DNA from 2 places in the Pseudoalteromonas sp. MMG022 genome. Region 2 is predicted to be linked to the other one. Evidence: riboswitches for the same ligand, from Rfam matches in the RefSeq annotation. Region 2 holds a riboswitch; the other holds the start of a gene.

Region 1 (9,315 bases), on a different contig from region 2:
TAACTACGTCACTGGGCCTTGGTGTTGCTGTAATCTTTGTACTAGGCGTTGCTGTACCAGTAAACAACCTAGTGTATTACGCTGTATTAGCACCAGGTGCACTTGAATGGTTAGGGTTTGCAGAAGCTGACTTAAGTTTCTTACGCTTTTTGACCTTTATCGGTGTAATCGCTGCATTGGTACAGATCCTTGAGATGGCACTAGACAAGTTCTTCCCTGCACTTTACAACGCGCTGGGCATCTTCTTACCTCTTATCACTGTAAACTGTGCGATTTTTGGTGCGGTTTCATTCATGGTTGAGCGTAACCTTAACTTTGGTGAGTCAGTGGTGTTTGGTATTGGTTCTGGTGTGGGTTGGGCATTGGCAATCGTATTGCTTGCTGGTATCCGTGAGAAAATGAAATATGCAGACGTTCCAGATGGTCTTCGTGGTTTGGGTATTACCTTCATCACTGTAGGTTTGATGGGCTTTGGCTTTATGTCATTCTCTGGTATTTCACTGTAAGGTAGCGAGGAAAAATCATGCTTGAGGTATATTTAGGCGTAGGGATGTTCATTGCTATCGTTGTTATCTTAGTTTTAGTAATTATTGCAGCTAAATCTAAGTTAGTAGCAAGCGGTGACATCACAATTGGAATTAACGGTGATCCTGAAAAAGGTATTACTACTTCTGCTGGCAGCAAGTTACTTGGTGCTCTATCAGAATCGGGTATCTTTGTATCATCAGCTTGTGGTGGCGGTGGCTCATGTGGTCAGTGTCGCGTACATGTAAAATCAGGTGGTGGCGATATTCTACCAACTGAACTTGATCACATCTCTAAAGGTGAGGCTCGTGAGGGCTGCCGTTTAGCGTGTCAGGTAAACGTGAAAAACGACATGGAAATTGAACTTGAAGAGTCAATTTTCGGTGTTAAGAAGTGGGAATGTACAGTTATCTCTAACGATAACAAAGCGACTTTCATCAAAGAGCTTAAGCTTGCTATTCCGGATGGTGAGTCAGTACCTTTCCGTGCCGGTGGTTACATTCAGATTGAAGCGCCACCACACCACGTTAAATATGCAGACTACGATATTCCTGAAGAGTATCGCCCAGATTGGGAGCGTTTTGGCTTCTTTAATCTTGAGTCTAAAGTGGATGAAGAAACAATTCGTGCATACTCAATGGCTAACTACCCAGAAGAGTTCGGCATTATCATGCTAAACGTACGTATTGCGACTCCGCCGCCAAATAACTTGTCACTACCATGTGGTAAAATGTCATCGTACATTTGGTCACTTAAAGAAGGTGACAAAGTTACTATCTCTGGTCCGTTTGGTGAGTTCTTTGCTAAAGACACAGACGCAGAAATGGTATTTGTTGGTGGTGGTGCAGGTATGGCTCCGATGCGTTCACACATCTTTGACCAGCTTAAGCGTCTTAACTCTAAACGTAAGATGTCTTTCTGGTATGGTGCGCGTTCTAAGCGTGAAATGTTCTACGTTGAAGACTTCGATGGCCTAGCTGCTGAGAACGACAACTTCGTATGGCACACTGCATTGTCAGATCCACAACCAGAAGATAACTGGGAAGGTTACACAGGTTTCATCCATAACGTACTTTATGATAACTACTTGAAAGATCATGAAGCACCAGAAGATTGCGAGTTCTACATGTGTGGTCCTCCAATGATGAATGCCGCAGTAATCAACATGCTTAAAGACTTAGGCGTTGAAGACGAAAACATCTTACTAGATGACTTCGGTGGCTAATTAGGCTTTTAGCACATGATCCAAAACACAGTTTTGAGATAAAATATCAGCCCCAAGGCGCTAGCGTCTTGGGGCTTTTTAATGCATGAAAAGAGCGAACACAGTATATAAAGGGATGAATGTGCGAGCGCTTGCGAATAACTAAATGAACGATAGGATGGAAGATGGCACGTATTTTTTTACCCGTAATGATTTTGCTGACACTGGTCCTAAGTGGATGTGACAACAGTACAAGACATACTTCACAGGCCATAGTGATAAATGGAAAAACTATGGGCACTACCTACAATATTAAGATTTTCCCAGGGGCGCTAGAGCTTGAACAAAATCAGCTTAAAAAGCAGATAGATGACACTCTGGTTGCGGTAAATCAGTCGATGTCTCCTTGGGTTGAAGATTCAGAAATCAATCAGTTCAATATGCTTTCGCAAGGTGAAGTGATGGTAATTAGTGAAGACTTTCGTGCGGTAGTGGCTGAGTCTATACGCCTTGGTAAGTCAACCGAAACACTGGATGTCACGATGGGTCCGTTAATCGATCTGTGGGGCTTTGGTCCTGATAAGCGTCCTACAAAGCGTCCATCTCAGGCGCAACTTGATGATATGCGCAGCCGTATTGGCGTAGATAAGTTGTTGCTGAGCGAACAAGGCTTGGCGAAAACTGTAGATGGCTTAGAGGTATCGTTTTCAGCTACGGCAAAAGGTTTCGGTATAGATAAAGTCGCTGCTTTGTTGGAGCAACTTGGCATTGATAATTACATGGTTGAAATTGGCGGAGAGCTGCGTGTTTCGGGTAGTAAACCGAATGATAAACCTTGGATCATTGCCATAGAGCAGCCTGATGCTCCTATGGGGAAAAGGCAAGTACACCGCGAACTCAAGTTAAGAGATACCGGGATTGCGACCTCGGGTGACTATCGTATCTTTTATGAAATGGATGGTGAAACCTTTACTCATCTAATCGACCCCGCAACGGGCATGCCAGTTAAACATGAGTTGGTATCGGTGACAGTTTTGCACCCATCGGCAATGACGGCGGATGGCTTAGCCACTGCATTGACTGTTATGGGCACTGAGCGTGCCAAGGCGTATGCAGAGCAACATCAGTTGGCGGTGTATCTAATTAGTAAATCAGACCAAGGCCTTATAACTTATGTCAGTGAGGCGTTTAAACCTTATTTGTGACTAGAGAATAAGCGAGTTATAATAAAGTGGTCTTAGACCGTCACAGGCTCAGTACGCTGAGTCCATTTTTATATTTTAGAGGCCAGTACCATGTCACTGTTTTTACTTACCTTTGGTTTGCTTATTTTGATTGTTACAGCAATGGCTGTCGGTGTTATCGTACAAAAGAAATCAATGGCTAGCAGCTGTGGTGGATTAGGTGCTGTTGGCGTTGAAAAGGCCTGCGATTGTGATGACCCTTGTGACAGACGTAAAAAACGTCTGGCGAAGGAACAAGCTTGGAAAGAAAATCAAATTTTGTAAGTCATTGCTTCAGTGAAAATGCGAGCCTCGGCTCGCATTTTTGATCACCAAAACTAGATGTAGTAGACACAGGTGAACCTATGCAGCAAACTTGGTACTTTATCCGTCATGGTCAGCCGCAAGTTACAGGGCACTTGCTTGGGCGCAGTAATGTTGAGTTAAGTAAAGTTGGCTGGCAACAGCTTAGCAAAGCCGTGGAATCTGTGAGCAGTGGCGCGCTTGTTTTTAGTTCACCGTTAAAGCGCTGCAAAGAATTTGCTCAGCATTACGCACAGTTACATGGCTACCAGTTTGAGCTTGATGAGGCACTCAAAGAAATGGATTTTGGGGATTGGGACGGTCAATCTTACGAGTCACTATGGCAGCTCACAACTAAACCAACTCTTGGCCAGTTTTGGCAATCACCTCATTTATATACACCGCCAAATGGTGAGTCTTTACTGGAATTTAAAAGACGCGTCGAACAATGGTGGTGCTTTCAATTAGACAGCAATAGAAGTCCTCACAATGTGGTGTTCACACATGGTGGGGTCATAAAGCAACTCGTGGCATATATTTTACAGATACCGATTAGTAACAGCTGTATATTTAGCGCGCTAGACATTGAATATGGCAAAGTGCTTAAAGTGAAAGTTTACTACGATGAGCAGGATAAAGGTTGGCCAAAAGTTGTATTTTAGACGTCTAGACAGCATAATGGCAACCAACTTTGTTGGTGAATCTTGGGAATGAGTTGCAAATACTCAACTGTCCCCGCAACTGTGAAGGTCCACGCTTGTGGCCAAAGTCAGATACCAAGACCGGCAAAATATACTCTTAGCGGGCGTACTTTGAGTCACATGCAATAATACTTTTCCTAGTGTTCATGTCATTACGTGAATGCGCTATTGTTTGTGCTTACGACTCGCGGTTATGTGTTTAAGGTAAGCATGAATCAGTCAGTACACGCAACGTGCTCTATGTTGGATGTCCAGCAGGTTGGGTTGCAAATAAATCAATCGAATATCCTCAAAGATGTCAGCTTTAGCATCAAAGCTGGGCAGTTTGTGGGCCTACTGGGCCCTAATGGTGCAGGAAAATCGTCTTTATTGAGATGTATCTATCGTTTTATCAAACCAACCTATGGTCAAATTCAGTTGCTTAACGCGCCAATTGAGCGCTACTCAAGGCCGGAATATGCCAAGCAAGTTGCTGTGGTGCTGCAAGATGTACCCGAGCAATTTAATCTCGGGGTATTTGATGTGGTCGCTATGGGAGTGACACCACATAAGCCACTTTTTTCTTCCATAAATCATAAAGATAAAGATGATATTGCCATGGCGCTTGAAAAGGTCGGCCTTTCACATAAATCCAATCAGATGTTCAGTTCATTATCTGGTGGTGAAAAACAACGGGTGATGATAGCCAGAGCGATGGTGCAACAGCCACAATTGTTAATCATGGATGAGCCAACGAGCCACCTAGATGTGAAATACCAAATTCAGATCATGGAGTTGGCAAAGTCGTTGGGCGTGAGCGTATTGGCATCTTTTCACGATCTCAATTTGGCAGCGGCCGTATCAGACCATTTGTTGGTACTTCAAAATGGTGAATTGAAAGCACAGGGTACGCCTTTGCAGGTGCTCACCAGTGAGTTACTCAGTGATGTGTTTGGCGTGTGTGCACAGGTGACTCAAGTGCCTAACGCCCACAGTGAGCAAACATTAGTGCCACACATTCGCTATCACTATGGATATATTCAATGAATAAGTTTGCATTGAGCGCTCTGTCCCTAGCGGTGCTGACTAGCTTTGTATCAGCTTTGAGTCTGGGTGCGATAGCCATTGAACTGTCTGATATTTGGCAAGCTTTACTGTCCTATGATGCTACTAATCTAGAGCAAAAAATCATTATAGAGTTGCGTTTGCCGCGTGCCATATTGGCATTTTTAGCGGGTGGTGGTTTAGCTATGGCTGGTCTTATTTTACAGACAGTTACGCGTAACCCGTTGGCCGACCCATACTTATTTGGGGTGTCATCGGGTGCTTCATTTGGGGTGGTGCTGCTATTTGCATTCACAGGAGTACAAGCGGGCTTAGTACTGTCGGGCGCAGCGTTTGCAGGCAGTTTGTTGGCAATGAGTGCGTTGTTGTTAATTGCTAAAGCACAACTGAATAACCAAGTGGAGTCTATGCTGCTGGCGGGCGTTGCTTTGTCTTTCTTGTTCAGTGCTTGTACTAGCTTGCTGTTGTACTGGAGCGACCCACAAGCGATCACGGCCATTGTATTTTGGACATTAGGCAGCTTCTCGCGCGCTGATTGGCAGACATTATGGTTGCCAGCAATCGTGGTTTGTTTGAGCGTAGGTTGCATGTTGTTATTTCGAAGAACGCTCAATGCCATGCTGTTGGGCGATGAAAGTGCCACAACATTGGGCGTGAATGTGACTAAGTTACGTTTGGGTATGTTGCTATTAAGCTCGTTATTGACTGCGGTATTGGTTGCTATGTGTGGTGGCGTTGGATTTGTGGGTCTAATGATCCCACACATAGTGCGCTTTTTTGTGTCGCAAGCAAGCACCGCAGGTTTACTTATTACTGCTTTGAGTGGTGGGCTATTTATGTTGTGGGTGGATATTGTTGCTCGCACCGTACTTGAGAATCAAGAGTTACCAGTCGGTGTGATCACAGCGGCCATTGGTAGTGTGTTTTTCTTAACTTTGTTGGTGCTACGTAAGCGCACAACAGCCTCAATATAGGAAAGTATATGGGTGAGGTACGTAAATTAGACCTAGAATTTGCGGCGCAAATACAACAGAGAATTGATCTTAAAACAAAACCACTCGGTGCGCTGGGTGATCTTGAGGTACTGGCTAAGCAGTTGGTATTGATCTTTTCTCAAGGTTTGAGCTTAGCGCAGTTTGAGTGCGCACGTTTTACCATTACTCAGCCTCAACTAGTTGTTTTTGCCGGTGACCATGGCATTGCAGCGCATGGGGTATCGATTGCCCCTAGCGAAGTGACAGGGCAAATGGTCGCAAATTTCGCCAACGGTGGGGCGGCTATCAATGTGTTTTGCCGTCAGTTTGACTGGCAACTCAGTGTGGTTGACTGTGGAATCTTAACTACGCCAGAACCCGAGTTAGGCGTTATTTCTCAGCGCCTTGGCACGAGTACTTCGTGCTTTACCACGTCTGTAGCGATGTCACATCAGCAGCTTGAACAAGGTTTGGCTTACGGCAAACAGTTGATAGAAACTAAGCTCAACCATAATTGCAACCTGCTGGCATTTGGTGAGATGGGCATTGGTAACACCAGCTCGGCGGCGGCAATCTTTGCGGCATTAAGTGGCTTGGCTCCGGAGCAAACTGTGGGCAGAGGCACTGGAGTTGATGACGACGTACAGGCCAAAAAGTTGCGATTGATAACGCAAGCTTTGCAATTTCATGGCGAACACTTGAGTACAGCGCGAGATGTTTTACGCTGTTTGGGTGGTTTTGAAATTTGTCAAATGGTTGGTGCCATGCTGGCGGGGGCTCGGCTTCAAAAAGCAATTTTGGTTGATGGCTTTATCGCAACTGCCGCTGCTATGCTGGCAATTGAAATGGAACCAAATTGTCTTGATTACATGATCTTTGCGCATAACTCAGGTGAGCAAGGGCACGCCAAAATGCTGGCTCATTTGCAGGTCAAGCCTTTGTTGAATTTAGAGTTGAGGTTAGGCGAAGGGACCGGGGCCGCACTGTGTCTACCTATATTGCAAAGCGCATTAGCATTTTACAACGATATGGCCAGTTTCTCACAAGCGCAGGTCAATGATGTGGTGAGCGTGTGAACAAAGGTGCTTTTTTGTTGGCCGTGGTATTTCTCACCCGTTTGCCAGTACCAATTAAAGATAAGGTTGATGATTCACAGTTGAACCAAGCTAGCGGTTATTTTTCACTGGTGGGGCTGCTTGTTGGGTTGTTATTGGCGTTTATCTATCTATTACTGCAAAGCATTTTAACCGCTGAAGTCGCGGTCATATTAACACTCGCTACGGGAATATTCGTGACTGGTGCCTTCCATGAAGATGGCTTTGCTGACGTGTGGGATGGCTTCGGTGGGGGTTGGTCGGTTGAGCAAAAGCTCGACATTATGAAAGATAGCCGACTTGGCACATATGGCGTCGCCGCTTTGTGTTTATTGTTACTGTTGAAGTACCAACTGTTGGTTAGCCTTGCTGAGCATGGGTACTGGGTGTGTATTGCGCTTATCTGTGGGCATACCTTAAGTCGAGCTATGGCGACGAGCATAATCGCTCTTTTGCCCTATGTACAACAGGATACGCAAAGTAAAGTTAAGCCAGTTGTTCAAAGCTTATCAAATCATGCTCGAGTGTATTTGTATGGCTGTGCATTAGCTGTGTTGGTGGTTTTTTGGTGTTTTGATTATTTTAGCATTTGGCACTGTGTGGCACTGATTGTGAGCTTAACGGTGATGAGGCGTTTGTGTGTAACTTGGTTTAATCAACAACTCGGTGGATATACGGGAGATTGCCTAGGGGCTGCCCAGCAAATCTCAGAAGTAGTGATTTATATGGTGTGTTTAGCGATATGGCGATGAGCAAAGAGGTTCAGCTGATACTAGGGGGAGCACGTTCAGGAAAAAGCGCGCTGGCGGAGCACAAAGCCAACACTTTACTTACCAGTGGCAAGGTCGAGCAGATTGTATATTTGGCCACAGCACAAGCAAAGGATGATGAGATGCTAAGTCGTATTGCTCATCATCAAGCACGTCGAGATGAACAATGGCAGCTTATTGAAGAGCCTTGGCTTGTGCCTGAACAGTTGATGGCACAGCCTTCACGCTGCTGTGTGTTAGTTGATTGTTTAACGCTTTGGTTGACCTATGGGTTATGTGAAAAAGGGCTGGCAGAATACTTAGCCAAGAAACAGCAGCTGTTGGCAGCTTTGCAAGGTACTTTAGCTGATGTGATCATGGTCAGTAATGAAGTCGGTCATGGCATTGTGCCTATGGGGGAGTTGAATCGTGAATTTGTTGATCAGTCCGGTTGGTTACATCAAGACATCGCAAACATCGCGACCCATGTTGAATTTGTCATGGCCGGATGTAGCTTGAGGCTCAAATAATGGCGAAAACACTGATGGTACAGGGGACCACCTCTGATGCAGGTAAAAGCACACTTGTGGCGGGGTTGTGTCGTGTGTTTGCACGCAGAGGCATGCAGGTTGCCCCTTTCAAACCACAGAATATGGCACTGAACAGTGCGGTGACACCTTGTGGTGGAGAAATAGGGAGGGCGCAAGCGCTGCAAGCGATTGCCGCAAAAGTTGCCCTCAACACGGACTTTAACCCTATATTGCTAAAGCCAAATAGTGATACCGGTGCACAGGTGATCATCCACGGCCGTGCCATTAGCAATATGGAAGCGGCGAAATACCATGACTATAAAAAAGTGGCGATGCAAGCTGTATTGCAATCTCATCAACGGCTAGAAGCACAATATGAGTTGATATTGGTCGAAGGGGCGGGCAGTCCGGCGGAAATTAACTTGAGGGAAAATGATATCGCCAATATGGGCTTTGCCTGCGCGGTTGATTGTCCTGTTATCATCGTGGCGGATATCGACAAAGGAGGGGTGTTTGCTCACCTTGTTGGTACCTTGGCGCTGCTTAGTGAGCAAGAGCAAGCCTTGGTGAAAGGGTTTGTGATTAACCGCTTTCGTGGAGACATAAGCTTATTACAATCAGGTTTGGACTGGCTTGAGGAATATACTGGTAAACCCGTGTTGGGTGTGATGCCGTATTTGCATGCACTTAATCTTGATGCAGAGGATGCCGTAACAATCGAAAACCATGTGGTAGACACACAGTTAAAAGTGAGTGTGCTGCTGTTGCCGCATATTAGTAATCACACAGATTTTGATAGTTTGCGGTTACACCCCAACGTGGATTTAACTTATGTGCGCCATGAACAACAAATAGGCCCAACGGATCTCATCATTATTCCGGGCAGTAAAAATGTGCTCGGTGATATGGCCTTTGTGAAGGCGCAGAGTTGGCAGGCAGAGATAACACGGCATTTGCGTTTTGGTGGC
Region 2 (9,315 bases):
GAAATTTGTACTACCATTTTAAAAATAAAGAAGACATTATTCGCAATATATTTTCTTTATACCGAGAGCACTTAAGTACTCATTTTAAACCACTCAATACCGAGTTTGAGCCGCTAGAACAATTAACTAAGTATCTAGACTCATTGTTTGATTTGATGTGGCGTTACCACTTTTTTTACGACAATCTTACTGACATTTTGGCAAGAGATGGCGTGTTAAAAAAGCAATACATTGAGTTTCAGACAGACTTGTTTGAACAGGTGCGCTCTGTCGTGATTGGTTTGCGCACAAGTCGCGTTATCAATATTAGCGACGAAGATGCAAAAGAGCTGGCTCATATGTTGAAAATGACGGTCAGTTTTTGGACGCCATACGTAAAAGCACGCAGAATGACAGGGGTACTTGAGCAGCAAGATATCTATAATGGTATTGTTAAAGTATTGATGTTGTTTAAGCCGTATTGTACGGATTTAAGTTCTGCCAAAATTCAGGAATTACAAGACCAATATCAACGTCTTGCAGATGAGTCACTGCCCAGTATTGCGTAACATAGGCGGCAATTCGGTTTGTTTATTTCCTAGACGCATAGAAATTTGATATACTCGCGCGCCCGATGTCTAGGCGCGCTTTCGCCACGCAAAAGAGTTATTTCTATGTTTAAATTTATCGTCAAACTGCATCCTGAAATTGCCATTAAAAGCAAATCAGTTCGTAAACGCTTCACCAAACTTCTAGAGAAGAACATCGAAATCCTTCTCAGCCGTATTGACGAGCAAATCAAAGTAAAGAATAACTGGGACAATATTACGGTTACGAGTGCTAAATCGGATCAATCCACGCGATCAGCACTCATCGATAATTTAAAGCGCGTGCCTGGTATTGTGCAGTTTATTGAAGTACAAGAAACACACTTTGACAGTCTTGACGATATTTATCAGCGCACCTTAACTTTGGCTGGTCACACTATTGAAAACAAGACCTTCTGTGTTCGAGTGAAACGCAGAGGTAATCATGACTTTACTTCAAGCGATGTTGAGCGCTATGTAGGTGGTGGTTTGAATCAAAACGTGTCAGGTGCAAGCGTGAAGCTGAGTAAACCTGAAGTGACTGTGAAAATAGAGATCAAAGATGACTTAGCCTATATTGTGACACATACACATTATGGTATTGGCGGCTTCCCGTTACCCACTCAAGAAGATGTTCTTTCGCTTATTTCGGGCGGGTTTGACTCAGGAGTGGCCAGTTATCAGATGATCCGAAAAGGGGCTCGTACACATTTCTTATTTTTCAACCTAGGTGGTGCGGCTCATGAGATTGGGGTAAAACAGGTTAGCCACTATCTTTGGAAGCAATATAGCTCGACTCACAGAGTTAAGTTTATCACTGTCGATTTTGAACCTGTTGTCGCCGAGATTTTGGAGAATATCGAAAATGGTCAAATGGGCGTTGTGCTCAAACGCATGATGATGAGAGCGGGTAGCCAAATTGCCGAACGCTTTAATATTCCGGCATTAGTTACTGGTGAAAGTATCGGTCAAGTATCGAGCCAAACTTTGGCTAACTTGAATGTAATCGATAGAGTGACGGAAACACTCATCGTGCGTCCGCTTATTCAGCACGACAAGGCCGATATTATTAAGATTGCCCGTGAAATAGGCACCATAGAAATGGCAGAAGCAATGCCTGAGTACTGTGGTGTTATTTCTAAAAAGCCGACCGTAAAAGCCAAACTTGAAACTATCTTAGAAGAAGAACAGAAATTCGACTTTGATGTCTTGGATGCCGTTGTGGCCAACGCGGTGGTGAAAGACATTCGCGATATAGAAGCTGAAGCAAAAGAAGAAGTGAAAGAGGCTGAAACTGCCAGTGAACTGCCCGAAAATGGTGTGGTTTTGGATATTCGCTCACCAGATGAGGAAGATGCCAATCCATTGGAAATTGAAGGCGTCGAAGTTGTGCATTTACCATTTTTTAGACTCGCTACCAAGTTTGCAGATTTACCACAAGATAAAGAATATTACCTGTATTGTGCTAAAGGTGTGATGAGCCAGCTTCAAGCATTAATATTGCATGAGAATGGCTTTAACAATGTGAAAGTGTATAAGCCAGAGTAATAAAAAAGCCGAGCGAGTCTCGGCTTTTTAGTGCTTATTTATAAGTGCTTGCAGCATCTGAGCATTGTATGGTGTTGACACATTAAGTAATTGACCCTGAGCAACAACATAGCCACAGATTGCCTCAATTTCAGTTTTTCTACCATGCTTTACATCCTGCGCCATAGAAGAAAAGTTAGCACTGGTGCGAGACATTACTTGATATGCGTTATCCAAGGCTTGAGACAAAGTGACTTTAATACCTGCTTTGTTTGCAACCGTACAGGCTTCATTGAGTAAAGCGAGGATTGTGGCACTGAATTTTGGTTGGCGTAGTTGCCCATTTGGAACTTGATGTAACGCGCTTAAAGGGTTGATTGCGATATTGACTAACAACTTTTGCCAGCGCAATAGCGTCATATCTTCATGAATAAAGCTCTGCGACAATATACCTGAAAAATAAATCCCAAATATATGTTTAATAATTGAATGAGCCTGCGTATTACAGGCACCTAAATACGTATCACCAGAGCCGGTTATTTTTACATGGTTATCATCTAGCTTTAATGCACCACGAGCGGTACTGATAAAAAATAGTGCTTGGTTTGGTTTGAGCTGGTCAAGAATTTCACTCAAATCACACATGCCATTATGACTAATAAAGAGGTTGGCATGATCAGACAAATAGGGGAGTACATCGGCAATCGCCTGTGGCAGTTGATAGGCCTTTACGCAAATAAAACAATTGGCGATAGATAGAGACTGGGTATGCGCTAGTACAACTGGCTTGGCATTAATTACTTTGGTGCCTTGGTGTTCGCTGATAAGCCATTTATCGGTAGGAAGAGTACGTGTAATCACCGACACATTATGACGTTGACTCAGAGCGTGCGCAAATGACAGACCAATTGCGCCTGCGCCAACAATGTGAATATCAGTCATATTTTTTTGTACGCCACTTACTGAGTGCTATATATATCGCATAGTAACTGAGGGCTCCCAAAAAGTCAGCGATGAAGTCTCCTAGAGAGGCTTGTCTGTAAGGTAGGCTATCCTGCATGACCTCAATACCAATGCCATAGCCGGCTAACAAAACGAGTTGCGTGATAGTGGGCCATTTAAAAGCATGGTGCATGATAAAGGCGAGGCCAAAAAATATTATAAAATGAACTACTTTGTCCGCATGTTGAAAGCGAATACCTGAATGTTGAAACTCTTTGGCAAACAGGTAGGTACATACTGCGAGGGTGACCAATAATAAAACTTGATAAACGCGCCTTGTCACTATACTTCCTAAAGATTAATAGCCGCTAATTTGGGGTCAAGTATATCACCTAAAACTGGCTGGTGGGTGAATATCACTTTTTTCCCACATTCTTATTTTAGGTTGATATAATCGCGATATTCATATTTTAGGAGAATAACATGCCTTCTTTTGACATTGTGTCTGAAATTGAAATGACAGAAGCAAAAAATGCGGTTGATAACGCAAAACGAGAACTGGAAACACGTTATGATTTTCGTGGTGTTGATGCATCTATCGAATTAAACAATGATGTGATCACGTTAAAAGCGGAAGCTGATCCACAAGTAATGCAGTTGTTTGATATTTTAGCCAGTAAAGCATCTAAACGTGGTTTGGATGTGGCAAGTTTAGAGCTTAAAGATATTGAGCGTGCGGGCAAACATGTATCACGTAAAGTAGGCTTAAAGCAGGGAATTGAGAAAGATATGGCCAAGAAGTTGGTCAAGCTTATCAAAGACTCAAAAATTAAAGTACAAGCTGCGATTCAGGGTGAAGAAGTCCGAGTGACAGGTAAAAAACGTGATGACTTACAAGAAGTGATGCAGCTGATCCGCACCAGCGAGTTAGGACAACCGTTTCAGTTCAAAAATTTCCGCGATTAATGCTGGCGCAGCAATTCGTTAATTGTGTTTTTTGCCAGTTCATCTGCCGCTAAAGCAAGTAACACCTCTTACTTGCTTTAGATTTCTAGACGTCCATTGACAATCATCCATAAACTTCGCACAATAGCGCCTCTTTTCAAGGTGCTTAGCTTGGTAACGTCGTGTTATCCAGATCGGTTCGTATCAGTTAGTTTGCTAAGATAATCGGGAAGTTGGTGCCAATCATGGGACTGAGTGAAATCCAACACTGCCCCCGCAACGGTGATGCCTAAAAGGCTAAGTCCGGAGACCGGCCTTGAAGTCGACTTACTGTTTTACTTGTGCGGTGGGCGCAAGTCTGAGGATATCATGCAAAACAAATCTATTTTGGCAGTGGCTATTTTGGCTGCTGTGTCGTCTGACGTTTGGGCACAAGCTCAGAACGAACACATTGAGCGTATTACCGTTACCGCGAACAAATTCGAGCAATCAATCAACAACACCCTCACAACTGTTAACGTGATTGAGCGTGAGGAAATTGAGCAAAGCAACCTTAGAGATTTACCGTCATTGCTTAACACTGTTGCTGGTGTTGACGTAGTGAGAAACGGGGGCTTTGGCCAAAAAGCCAGTGTTTTTGTGCGCGGTGCCACCACTAAACATGTGTTGGTATTGATTGACGGCGTGCGAGTGAGCGATGCTAACTCTGGTGATGTAGCATTTACTAACATTCCTCTTAACAGTATTGAACGCATTGAAGTGGTAAAAGGTGCCAAAGCGGCAGTTTATGGCTCCGATGCATTGGCGGGCGTGATCAACATCATTACGCGTAAAGCGCAGCAACAGCAAATCAGTTTAACGTCAGGCAGTCACAACTATGTGAACTATCAACAAGCAGGGCAGTTCAATACCGACTCGCTTTCATTGAGTTTCAATCTGGGCTATGAGGATACTGATGGCTATGATGTAACGAGCAAAGACCCTCAGTTGCCATTGACTAAAGATCACGATAGTGACGGCTATCGCAATAAAAATATTGGCTTCAACTTAAGCTATGATCATGAAGATATAGGGACTGTTTCTGCACGCGCTCAGTATAGCGAGGGAGAAGGCGAGTATGATAATGCCTGGGGCAATGATGCCTACGAGTTTGAAAACTATACCACCAAGCTTGCCTGGGAAAAGCAACATGATCAGCTACAGCACTATGCCAGCGTGAGCGTTTCTCAGCAGGAGAATACGCAAGTCGGTACGCCAAATCATGATGTTTATAGTACCGAGCGTGTAGAAGTTGAGTATCGTGCGTTGTATCGCTGGTCTGAAACTTTACAACTTGCAGCGGGTGTGAGTCAGCTCAATGAAGATTTGAGTAATGCATCAGCCGAATTCAGCCACTCAGACCGTACTAATAGAGCCATATTTGTAGGGGGCTTCTTTGAGCAAGGCCCATGGTTGGCAAATGCGGTTGTAAGAACCGATGATTATGACTTTCATGGCAGAGCCAATACATACACTGCGAGTATCGGTTATCAGGTCAACAACATGGTTACCTTTAGAGTCAATCACGGTACAGCATTTAGAGCGCCGACTTTGACACATGCGTATGTTAAAAATAGCCCGTGGTATTTGCCAAACCCAGATATTAAGCCGGAAGAGGCAAGTAACAGCGAATTTGGGGTCATGCTCGATACTCGCTGGGGTAAATACGATGTGGCGGTATTTAATAACAAAATCGATCAAATGATTGTTAGTTTGCTAGGTGAAAGTGGCAAATATATTGCGTCTAACGTTGATCAAGCGGCTATGAAAGGGGTGGAGTTATCGGCGACAGTTTCAGCTTTAGGATTTGAGCATAGAGCCAATCTAACTTTACTGGATGCGAAAGACAAAACAACGGGTAAAGACTTGGTCCGTCGACCAGATACTGCTTTTAACTATACCTTATCTAAGTCTTGGGACAAGTTAGATGCGAGCCTTACCATGATTTATCGTTCTTCAAGGCCAACCATCACCTTGTATGATAGTCAGTTCAATACACATAACAAAGCGCTCAGCGGCTACACAGTTTTCAATTTGGCCGCAAACTATGCGCTGTTTGATAATGTGAAGCTGACAGCTCGACTGGAAAATCTGGGTGATAAAACCTATTTGACAGCTGCGACTGGACTTGCAAGTAGCGGGCAAATACTAGGATATGTGCCGCTGGGTAGGCAAGCATATGTTGGCGTGTCAATTAGCTTTTAAAGATACTTCAAAGTAAATTAAAAGGCGGATGAAACAACAATCCGCCTTTTTGCTTGCTTGCATTCTATTCGTCGTCTTCTAACAACTGCTGGCTAAACTGATGCTGAAACTTTGCCAGCTTTGGCGCTATCATTACACTACAATACCCTTGAGCCCGATTGTTAGCATAATAATCTTGATGGTAGCTTTCAGCACTATAAAACTGACATGCTTCACTAAGTTCGGTAACAACGGGGGCTATGTACTGTTTTTGTACCGACTCTATTGTTGTTTTGGCCTGTTGCAGCTGTTGTTCATTATGGTAAAACACCACACTTCGATATTGAGTACCAATATCATTACCTTGACGATTTAGTTGCGTAGGGTCGTGCAACGTAAAAAACATCTCTAACACTTGTACGTAGCTTATTTGTTGAGGATCAAATTTAATTTCAACCACCTCAGCATGACCACTGTCGCCGTGACAAATTTGCTCGTATGTGGGTTGTTGTGTATGTCCACCACAGTAACCCGAGCGTACTTCTAAAACTCCTTTTACGCGACGAAAGGCAGCGTCTATACACCAAAAGCAGCCACCACCCAAAGTCGCAATCTGTACCTCAGTCATTATTTCGTTCCTTATGCTGTGCTTCCTGGGTCGCCAGTTTGTGGCTGATGAACTCAGGAGATTGAGTACGTTTAGCTAACAGGTTATAGGCACATGGGATAACAAACAAGGTCAGTATGGTGGCAACACTCACGCCCGCAAAAATTACAACCCCTATTACCATGCGACTTTCTGCACCTGGGCCTGTTGCTAAAACCAGTGGAATAGCACTCATCACTGTTGTGAGCGATGTCATTACAATAGGGCGAAGCCTTTGCACAGAGGCATCTAAAATAGCCTGCTCAAACGCGATACCTTGATCTCTAAGCTGATTGGCAAACTCTACAATAAGGATGCCGTTTTTGGCACTTAACCCTATCAACATAACGATACCAATCTGACTATAGATATTGAGGGTATTGTCGGTAATGTATAACCCGTACATAGCGCCAACTAAACCAAGTGGTACAGTGAGCATAATAACAAGCGGGTGAACAAAACTTTCAAACTGTGCCGCAAGTACTAAAAAGGTAACAGTGAGCGCTAGAATGAATACATATGTCATTGCCGAGGCACCTTCATAATACAGTTGAGACTCACCTTTATAATCTATCGCACCGTCAATATCATTTTCTTCACTGGCAACTTGGTTTAGAAACTCCAATGCTTCAGCAAGGGTGTAGTTGTCAGCTAGATTGGCCGAGATAGTAATTGCTCGCATACGGTTATAGCGATTCAGACGGGCGGCGGTCGCTTCTTCGCGGATGGTTATTAAACTATCCAGTGGCACCAATTCCTCAGTGCGTGATTTTACAAAAATGTTGTGGATGTCGTTCGGTGCCGCAAAGTCAGACTTAATCCCTTTTAAGATCACATCGTACTCTTCACCACGGTCGATAAAGGTCGTCACGCGACGCTGTCCCAGCATGGTTTCCAGCGTACGACCGATATCGCTAATAGACACTCCTAAATCTGCCGCTTTGGTTTTGTCGATGCTTATCAAAAACTGTGGAAAGGTTTCTTTATAGTCATGATCAATTCTAACCAGTCCCGGATTTTGCTGTGCTCTGCTGATGATCCGGTCTCGCCATTTGGCCAACTCATCGTAATCATTCCCTTGTAATACAAACTCGACTGGACGCGATTGACCACCACCACCGATACCTCTGCGCATGATGGCAAATGCACGTACATCTGTGACCTCTCGCATTGTTGAGCTTATCTCACCCATAACCTCCCAAGTTGACCGCTTACGTTCGTCCCAATCTGGCATGCCGACGATAGCAACGCCACCTTGTCCACCCCAGCCTGGCACACGGACTAACACACGGCTCAATTCACCTTTATCAACATATGGCAACAAGCGTTGCTCTATTTGCTCCATATTGGCTAGGTTGTTTTCATAGCTTGCGCCTTCGGGGCCATTCATCATGATGAAAAAGGTGCCTCTGTCTTCTTTTGGCGTCAGCTCAGAGGGGATCTGTTGAAGTAGGGCGAAACTCACAAACCCTGCCAGCGCTAAGGTTGTCACTAAGCTGTAGCGGCGGGCTAAATTATCCTGTAGTACTTTTCTGTAGCCTTGTTCTATGCGAGAGAGTATTTTTTCCATCCATTGACTGAATCGGTTCTCTTTAGCGCTGGGCTTAAGTACTTTAGAGCAAAGCGCAGGGGAGAGTGTCAAAGCGGTCACGCTCGAGAACAGTACAGCCGCGCTGACTGCCATGGCAAACTCAGTGAACAATGCTCCGATGCGGCCATCCATAAACACCAGCGGCACAAATACCGCGATCAGTACTAATGTGGTAGCAATAATTGCAAAACCTACCTGTCGTGCGCCCCGATAAGCGGCGAGCAAAGGTGGTTCACCTAGCTCAATTCTGCGGTGAATGTTCTCCAACATAACAATGGTATCATCAACCACTAAGCCAATTGCTAGCACTAAGGCAAGTAATGTTAGTAAGTTAATTGAATAGCCCATAGCGAGTAAAAACATGAAAGTTGCCACCAAAGCAACGGGTACCGTTACAGCGGGTACTAACGTGGCGCGTATATTTCCCAAGAACATGAAGATGACAAATACCACCAACCCCATCGCTATCGCTAGCGTACGATATACTTCATAGATACTTTCTCGAATGAATACAGAGGAATCGTAGCTGTCTTCTATAGTTGTTCCAACAGGTAGATTGCGTTTGATTTTTTCAAGCTCTCGACGAGCATTGTCCACCACATCTAAGGTGTTTGCTTTGGCCTGCTTGACGATACCTAGACCAATCATGTTACGGCCATTACCACGGAAGGTGCTTTCGTCATCAACCGCTTCAAGTTGAACATCCGCGACCTCATGTAATTTTACTAGGTAGCCCTGCTCACCACGCTTGATGATTAGATTGGCAAAATCTTCCTGGGTTTTGTAGCTGCGAGCAATACGAACGGCGAAGTCTCTATCTAACGACTCAATTTCGCCCGCTGGGAGTTCTACATTTTCACGTCTTAATACTTGTT

The links. A riboswitch is a leader RNA that binds a small molecule or an ion and turns the genes downstream of it on or off. The one in region 2 is predicted to bind cobalamin.
Region 1: another riboswitch for cobalamin. It lies ahead of L1070_RS11255 (ABC transporter ATP-binding protein); the one in region 2 lies ahead of L1070_RS08450 (TonB-dependent receptor).

The regions. Positions count from the first base shown of each region.
Region 1 covers NZ_JAKFZQ010000010.1:108,263-117,577, forward strand. Annotated here, with positions in the region: gene nqrE (NADH:ubiquinone reductase (Na(+)-transporting) subunit E) at 1-506, shown strand, start outside; gene nqrF (NADH:ubiquinone reductase (Na(+)-transporting) subunit F) at 524-1,750, shown strand; gene L1070_RS11240 (FAD:protein FMN transferase) at 1,915-2,934, shown strand; gene nqrM ((Na+)-NQR maturation NqrM) at 3,025-3,237, shown strand; gene L1070_RS11250 (histidine phosphatase family protein) at 3,318-3,917, shown strand; cobalamin riboswitch at 3,930-4,061, shown strand; gene L1070_RS11255 (ABC transporter ATP-binding protein) at 4,197-4,982, shown strand; gene L1070_RS11260 (iron ABC transporter permease) at 4,979-5,974, shown strand; gene cobT (nicotinate-nucleotide--dimethylbenzimidazole phosphoribosyltransferase) at 5,983-7,050, shown strand; gene L1070_RS11270 (adenosylcobinamide-GDP ribazoletransferase) at 7,047-7,820, shown strand; gene cobU (bifunctional adenosylcobinamide kinase/adenosylcobinamide-phosphate guanylyltransferase) at 7,817-8,347, shown strand; gene L1070_RS11280 (cobyric acid synthase) at 8,347-9,315, shown strand, end outside.
Region 2 covers NZ_JAKFZQ010000007.1:80,021-89,335, reverse strand. Annotated here, with positions in the region: gene L1070_RS08475 (TetR/AcrR family transcriptional regulator) at 1-548, shown strand, start outside; gene thiI (tRNA uracil 4-sulfurtransferase ThiI) at 654-2,114, shown strand; gene L1070_RS08465 (2-dehydropantoate 2-reductase) at 2,142-3,035, opposite strand; gene L1070_RS08460 (VanZ family protein) at 3,028-3,378, opposite strand; gene L1070_RS08455 (YajQ family cyclic di-GMP-binding protein) at 3,519-4,001, shown strand; cobalamin riboswitch at 4,159-4,314, shown strand; gene L1070_RS08450 (TonB-dependent receptor) at 4,350-6,224, shown strand; gene msrA (peptide-methionine (S)-S-oxide reductase MsrA) at 6,289-6,834, opposite strand; gene L1070_RS08440 (efflux RND transporter permease subunit) at 6,824-9,315, opposite strand, start outside.